2 regions of the Streptomyces pseudoechinosporeus genome follow, and region 2 is predicted to be linked to the other one. Evidence: riboswitches for the same ligand, from Rfam matches in the RefSeq annotation. Region 2 holds a riboswitch; the other holds the start of a gene.

Region 1 (3,792 bases), on a different contig from region 2:
CGAGCCCCAGGGAGCGGCCGAGATCGGGCCGACGCCCGTCTCGGGGCCCGCGGCGGGCTGCAGGGGGTGGTTCGGCAGATACGGCGCCAGATGCGCGCGTACACCGACCGGGCCGACGCCCGGACCGCCGCCGCCGTGCGGGATGCAGAACGTCTTGTGCAGGTTGAGGTGCGAGACATCACCGCCGAAGCGGCCCGGCTTGGCGAGGCCCACCAGCGCGTTCAGGTTGGCTCCGTCCACGTACACCTGACCGCCCACGTCATGCACCTGCGCGCAGATGTCGGCGACGTGCTCCTCGAAGACGCCGTGCGTCGAGGGGTACGTGATCATCAGCACCGCCAGCTCGTCACGGTGCTGCTCGATCTTGGCGCGCAGGTCCTCGACGTCGATCTCGCCGTCCTCGGCGGTGCCCACGACGACGACCTTCATGCCGGCCATGACGGCGCTCGCCGCGTTCGTGCCGTGCGCGGAAGACGGGATGAGGCAGACCGTGCGCTGCTCGTCGCCGTTCGCGCGGTGGTATCCGCGTACGGCGAGCAGGCCGGCCAGCTCGCCCTGCGAACCGGCGTTGGGCTGGAGCGACACCTTGTCGTAACCGGTGACCTCGGCGAGCTGCTCCTCCAGCTCACGGATGAGCGTGAGGTAGCCCTGCACCTGTTCGGCGGGCGCGAAGGGGTGCAGCTGCCCGAACTCCGGCCAGGTGACCGGCTCCATCTCGGTGGTCCCGTTGAGCTTCATGGTGCAGGAGCCAAGCGGGATCATGCCGCGGTCGAGCGCGTAGTCACGGTCGGCGAGGCGGCGCAGATAGCGCAGCATCGCGGTCTCGGAGCGGTGCTGGTGAAACAGCGGGTGCGTGAGGTACTCGTCGGTGCGCAGCAGCGCGGCGGGCAGCGTGTCCGCGGCGGAGGCGTCCAGCGCCTCGATGTCACCCTCGACGCCGAACGCGGTCCAGACGGCGCCCAGTTGGGTCCGCGTGGTGGTCTCGTCGCAGGCGATGGACAGCTGGTCGGCGTCGACGAGACGCAGGTTGACCCCGCCCTCACGCGCCGCTGCGACGATCTCGGCAGCCCTTCCCGGCACCCGGACGGTGACCGTGTCGAAGTACGCCTCGTGGACGACCTCGACCCCGCCCGCCTTCAGACCCGCGGCGAGGATCGTGGCGTACCGGTGGGTGCGCTGCGCGATCGACCTGAGGCCCTGCGGACCGTGGTAGACCGCGTACATCCCGGCCATCACGGCGAGCAGCACCTGAGCCGTACAGATGTTGCTGGTCGCCTTCTGCCGACGGATGTGCTGCTCCCGCGTCTGCAGGGCGAGCCGGTATGCCTGGTCGCCGTCCGCGTCCAGCGAGACACCGACGAGACGGCCCGGCAGGTTGCGGGCGAACTTCTCGCGCACCGCCATGTATCCGGCGTGCGGCCCGCCGAAGCCCATCGGTACGCCGAAACGCTGCGTCGTGCCGACCGCGATGTCGGCGCCGAGCTCCCCCGGCGAGGTGAGCAGCGTCAATGCCAGCAGATCGGCGGCGACACTGACGATCGCGCCCAGTTCATGCGCCTGCTCGATCACAGGCTTGATGTCCCGTACGGCACCGGAGGCGCCCGGGTACTGGAGGAGCACGCCGGTCACGCCGCGCTCGGCGACCTCGGCCGGAATGCCCTCGCCGAGATCCGCGACGACGACCTCGACGCCGATCGGCTCGGCGCGCGTCTCGATGACGGCGATGGTCTGCGGCAGCGCGTCGGCGTCGATGAGGAAGACGCCGTTCTTGACCTTGCCCACGCGCCGCGACAGCGCCATGGCCTCGGCGGCGGCGGTGCCCTCGTCGAGCAGCGAGGCACCCGACGTCGGCAGACCCGTGAGGTCGGCGACCATGGTCTGGAAGTTCAGCAGCGCCTCCAGGCGGCCCTGCGAGATCTCCGGCTGGTACGGGGTGTACGCGGTGTACCAGGCCGGGTTCTCCATGACGTTGCGCAGGATCACCGGCGGCGTGAACGTGCCGTAGTAACCGAGCCCGATCATCGAGTCGAGGACCTCGTTACGGTCCGCGAGGGAGCGCAGCTCGGTGAGGACCTCGGCCTCGGAGCGCGCGGCCGGCAGCGCGAGCGCCTCGGCGTCCTTGATCACCTCCGGCACCGCGGCGGCCGTCAGCTCCTCGAGCGAGCCGTACCCCACCTGCGCGAGCATCTTGGCCCGGGCCTCGGTGTCGGGCCCGATGTGGCGCTGCTCGAAGGGGATTCCCCGTTCGAGCTCGGAAAGCGGAATGCGATGGGCGGTCATTTACGGAGGCCTCCTGGTCTGCCACGACCTTCGAGGGCACCACGGAGCGGTGCCCGGACGGCCTCCCCCTCTGTCATCTCAACCTGAGAGCTTCACCGGCCCGCCGGTTGTACGGCGTTCCGGCTTTCACCGTCGGTGAGAGCGGAAGCCGTCGACACCCGCTCTGCTTTCCAGAGTGGCCTCGTCCGCGCGGTACGTGGGCCTGAGAGATTCCGGGGAGGATTTGCTCCTTCGGCGCCTCCAATGAAGCCTTGGAGGACTCTCCCGCACGGGGTCAGCGGCCGTTGACAGCGTACCAGCGGGCACCCTCCGAGTGGCCGCCCACCGCAAAGTGCTCTTTCGTAGTGCTTATGGATGCGTAGTGCTGACGGATGAGTTGTGACCAGCTGGAGGGCCCGTGCAGACCGACATCGATCCGCGCAACCTGATCGGCCGCAAGGCGTTCGACCGCAACGGCCACAAGATCGGCACCGTCGACGAGGTCTATCTCGACGACGCGACCGGTACTCCGGAGTGGGCGGCCATACGCACCGGCCTGTTCGGCAGAGATGCCTTCGTGCCCCTGGAGCCCAGCGAACTGGTCGAGGGAACCTTGCGGATTCCCTTCGACCGCGCCCTGATCAAGGACGCCCCCGACTTCGGCGTCGGCCGCCACCTCTCCCCGGAGCAGGAACTCCAGCTCTACCACCACTACGGCCTCGACGTGACACCCCCGCCCCCGCCCCCGGACCGCGACTTCGGCCACCTGGCAGGCTCGGACGAGTCCTAAGCGGGCTTGCCTAAGCCCGGTGCGGTACCCGCGCCCCGGAGGCCGCAGGCCTCTTAGGGGCGCGGGGCTGTGACATATGCGGCTCCGCCGCGATGGGGGTCCCCCCGCTCATGGGGGTCCCCCCGCTCGAGCGAAGCCGAGAGTGGGGCGAAGCCGAGAGTGGGGGAGCGACCAGCCACAACGGACCCGCAGATTCCAGCCCGCGTTACCCAGCGGAGCGCAGCGGCAGCGGATCCGCCGACTCCAGCTCCGGATCGTCGATCCGGAAGGTGCGTACGCGCCCGGGTTCGGAGTCGGGCGTCTCGAACCGCACCGTGACCCGCCCGATGCCACTGCCCTGCACCCACCCGTGCCCGAACTCGGCATGCCGTACGTCATGCCCCGCGGACCACCGCCGCACGGCGGGCGCCTCCTGCTCTTCGGCCGACTCCTCCGCCTCGTCCTGCGTCTGATGTCCCGGCTCATCCGCGTGAGCCTGGGCCTCGGCCTGCGCCTGAACTTGCGCGAAGAGATCCTCCTGCGTGTAGTCGGCGAGCCCCGACACCCCGACCCCCAGCAGCCGTACGCCGCCAGTGGTGTCCACGGACTCCAGCAGCCGCGCGGCCGCCTCCCGCACCACCGAGGGGTCGTCCGTGGGACCCCGCAGCGTCTCGGAACGGGTCAGCGTCGAGAAGTCGTACCGCCGCACCTTGAGGACAATGGTCCGCCCCGACAGATGCGCGCCGCGCAGCCGCCGCACACAC
Region 2 (3,792 bases):
GCAGCGGCGGGCGGTTCGTACGGCGCCGGTGGCTTCGAACTCGGTCGAGGCGGCCGTCAGGAAGTCCACCGGGTCCTGCTGCCAGTCGGGCTCGAACAGGCGGACCCGGCCGCCGCTCGCGGGGCCGTCCAGCTCGGTGCGTCCGGCGCGGCACAGTTCGGCGACGGCGGGCGGGGGCAGCGGGATACCGACCGTGCCCTCCGGGTTCACCGCGATGCCCACCTGCGGCGGCAGTCCGCGCGCGAACTCGACGGCGGGCGCGATCGTATACGGCATGTGGTCGCCGACGATCTGCCGGAACTGCTGCTCCGAGCTGAAGACCGGGACGTACGCCTGTCCGTCGAGCTCCATCGCGGGCAGGTTCAGCGGACCGCTGTGCGGGCCGCCGCCGCTCGGCAGCGGCACCCAGAGGAAGCTGCGGCCGAGGACCTCCACGATCCGGGCTCCCGCCGAGGGCCCCGCCGGAGCGCCTAGGGACGCGGCGAGCACCTCCTCCAACTCGTTGCCGGGCCAGCCGACGTGCGGATGGGGGTGCGCCTGTGCCGGGATGTCCATCTGCCTCTACCACCTGCTCGAAAACCACTGCCGGGACCAGTGCCGGATACCACTGCCGGGGCAGCAACCGCTGCGCCTGAAACCCTAGGGTCTGTCCGGCGGATCATGCCGGAGACGCGGGGGCTGGCACGCACTCCCCCACTGCCTTGAGGGCGTGGGGGGACCCCCAGCCGCGTTGTCGTCAATCGCCGACTCCCCCACGCTCGAATCGAGCTCGCGCGGGGGGACCCCCATCGCGTCGACTCAATCCTCCGCCTTGCAGCTGCACGCACCAGACCCCGCTCACCTCTGCTCGCCAGGCACCGTAGCTCTCCTCCGACCTGATCCGCCGGACAGACCCTAGCGCCCGCCGACGCCGGCCGTTTCAGTCGCCGAAGTCGATCCGCCGCAGCACGTCCGCCGCGGCCCGGTCGATGAGGACGGCCGAACCGCAGCCCTCCGGCAGGTCGCCCTTCTCGACGGAGCGCAGCAGCCGGGCGACCGCGGCGCGGTGCCGGGCGAAGGCGTACCGCGAGACGCCTCGGCCCCGCTCACGCTGGCCGTCCAGGGCCGTGTCCGGCGGGACGTCAAGGAGCAGCAGATGCAGCGTGCCGCCGCGGCGTTTGGCCTCGCGCGCGATCCAGCTGCGCACCCAGGCCTGGGTGCCGCAGTCGTGCACGACGACTCCCTCGCCGGAGCGCAGGGCGCGGCGCAGGCCCGCGTAGTGCGCGGCCCGTACGAGGGGGCGGTAGACCGCGTACGGCAGAAACCGGGACACGCGGCGGTCCCAGCGGTCGCGGGTGTCCTGCGAGTCGATGCGGACGCCCGTCACCGCGCGGCGCATCAGGGTCGACTTGCCGCTGCCCGGGAGGCCCGTGACCACGACGAGATCGGCCGCGCCGAAGCGCAGGCCGTGCGGACTGTGTCCCGCGCGCTCCCGTAGATCACGGACGACGGGCGCCGGGAGCGGGCCGCACGCCTCCCTGGCCGGGACTGCCGGGACAGCGGGCTGCTTGGGCAGTGCGACGGCGGCACCCGTCGCGTACGCCGTGGTCCTGTTCACGCTGTTCGTCCTCCCCATGGGGTCGGGAGACCCATCCCCGTCGAGTGTAAAGAGAAGGTAATGCGTGCACCCTGTCGTTTTCGTTCTCGCCATGCCACAGACCCGTCACAGATCACTGTGACGGGTCTGTGACCCCTGTGAAAGGCCTCCCACGCCTGTGAAAGGCCCCCCTGCCATGCCGCACCGATGCGTGCGATGATGTGCGCGCCAACTGCATACCGGCCGCTTGAATCCGCGCGGGAGAGTTCCGGGTACATGTACACGCAGGTGTACGGGTGTCCGGGCGCCGAAGGAGCAAGTCCCTCCCTTGAATCTCTCAGGCCCCGTTACCGCGCGGGCGAGGCACATCTGAAAAGCGGGCCGCTGACCAGCGGCTCCACCCAAGGTGCAAACCATGACCACCGCCTGTCGGCGGTCACGGCGAACCTCTCAGGTTCCGATGACAGATGGGGAGGAACGACCTCGCCGTCATGCCTTGGGAGCCCTGTCCGATGAGCAGCACCACCACTCCACGCCGCACAGCACTCGATGCCCTGCATCGCTCGCTCGGCGCCACGATGACCGACTTCGCCGGCTGGGACATGCCGCTGCGGTACGGCTCCGAGCGCGACGAGCACATGGCCGTACGTACGAAGGCGGGTCTCTTCGACCTCTCCCACATGGGCGAGATCACGGTCACCGGAACGGGGGCCGCCGCACTGCTCGACTACGCGCTGGTCGGGAACATCGGCGGCGTCAAGGTCGGCCGCGCCCGCTACACCATGATCTGCCGCGAGGACGGCGGCATCCTCGACGACCTGATCGTGTACCGGCTCCAGGAGACCGAATACATGGTCGTGGCCAACGCCTCCAACTCCCAGGTGGTCCTGGACGCCCTGACCGAGCGCGCTGCGGCTCACGGGGGTTTCGATGCCGCCGTACGCGACGACCGTGACGCGTACGCGCTGCTCGCCGTCCAGGGCCCCGAGTCCCCCGGCATCCTGAAGTCCCTCACCGATGCCGACCTCGACGGCCTGAAGTACTACGCGGGCCTGCCCGGCACGGTCGCCGCTGTCCCGGCCCTGATCGCGCGCACCGGCTACACCGGCGAGGACGGCTTCGAGCTGTTCGTCGCCCCGGCCGACGCGGAGAAGCTGTGGCAGGCGCTGACCGAGGCTGGCTCCTCTGCGGGCCTCGTCCCCTGCGGACTGTCCTGCCGGGACACACTGCGCCTGGAAGCGGGCATGCCGCTGTACGGGCATGAGCTGTCGACCTCGCTCACCCCCTTCGACGCGGGGCTCGGGCGGGTCGTGAAGTTCGAGAAGGAGGGCGACTTCGTGGGGCGCGAGGCGCTCACCGAGGCCGCCGCCCATGCCGAGTCGTCGCCGCCGCGCGTCCTCGTCGGCCTGGTCGCCGAGGGCCGCCGCGTCCCGCGCGCCGGGTACGCGGTCGTCGCCGACGGCAAGGTCATCGGCGAGGTCACCTCCGGCGCGCCCTCGCCGACCCTCGGCAGGCCGATCGCGATGGCGTACGTCGACGCCGCGCACTCCGCGCCCGGCACGCCCGGTGTCGGCGTGGACATCCGGGGCAGCCACGAGCCGTACGAGGTCGTGGCGCTGCCGTTCTACAAGCGCCAGAAGTAGTCCCGCCGGCGGTTCGGCAGCGCGGCGACGTGACGTACGTTCCCGTGTGCCGTCTCGTATCCGACGTCTCTTGTCCGGCGTCTCGTAACGCAAGACCATCCGTTGATCACCACTCCCCCGTGTACAGGAGAATTCAGGCCATGAGCAACCCCCAGCAGCTGCGCTACAGCAAGGAGCACGAGTGGCTGTCGGTCGCCGAGGACGGCGTATCGACGGTCGGCATCACCGAGTTCGCGGCCAACGCGCTCGGCGATGTCGTGTACGTCCAGCTCCCCGAGGTCGGCGACACGGTGAGCGCGGGCGAGACCTGCGGCGAGCTGGAGTCGACGAAGTCGGTCAGCGATCTGTATTCGCCGGTCACCGGTGAGGTCACCGAGATCAACCAGGACGTGGTGGACGATCCTGCGCTGGTGAACACCGCCCCGTTCGAGGGCGGTTGGCTGTTCAAGGTGCGTATCGCGGAGGAGCCGAAGGACCTGCTCTCCGCGACCGAGTACACCGAATTCTCCGGCTCCGACTCCAGCTCCTGAAGGACTCCTGACTGATGTCGCTTCTGAACCAGCCCCTGCACGA

What was found. A riboswitch is a leader RNA that binds a small molecule or an ion and turns the genes downstream of it on or off. The one in region 2 is predicted to bind glycine.
Region 1: it holds a riboswitch for glycine, as region 2 does, so the genes downstream of both, gcvP (aminomethyl-transferring glycine dehydrogenase) here and gcvT (glycine cleavage system aminomethyltransferase GcvT) in region 2, are expected to answer to the same signal.

What each region holds. Positions count from the first base shown of each region.
Region 1 covers NZ_BAAGPS010000067.1:105,536-109,327, forward strand. The annotation lists gene gcvP (aminomethyl-transferring glycine dehydrogenase) at 1-2,280, opposite strand, end outside; glycine riboswitch at 2,461-2,557, opposite strand; gene ACYVO6_RS40760 (PRC-barrel domain-containing protein) at 2,678-3,049, shown strand; gene ACYVO6_RS40765 (DNA polymerase IV) at 3,255-3,792, opposite strand, start outside.
Region 2 covers NZ_BAAGPS010000003.1:107,798-111,589, forward strand. The annotation lists gene ACYVO6_RS03890 (enhanced serine sensitivity protein SseB) at 1-555, opposite strand, end outside; gene ACYVO6_RS03895 (AAA family ATPase) at 920-1,615, opposite strand; glycine riboswitch at 1,825-1,939, shown strand; glycine riboswitch at 1,940-2,053, shown strand; gene gcvT (glycine cleavage system aminomethyltransferase GcvT) at 2,089-3,219, shown strand; gene gcvH (glycine cleavage system protein GcvH) at 3,360-3,749, shown strand; gene glyA (serine hydroxymethyltransferase) at 3,764-3,792, shown strand, end outside.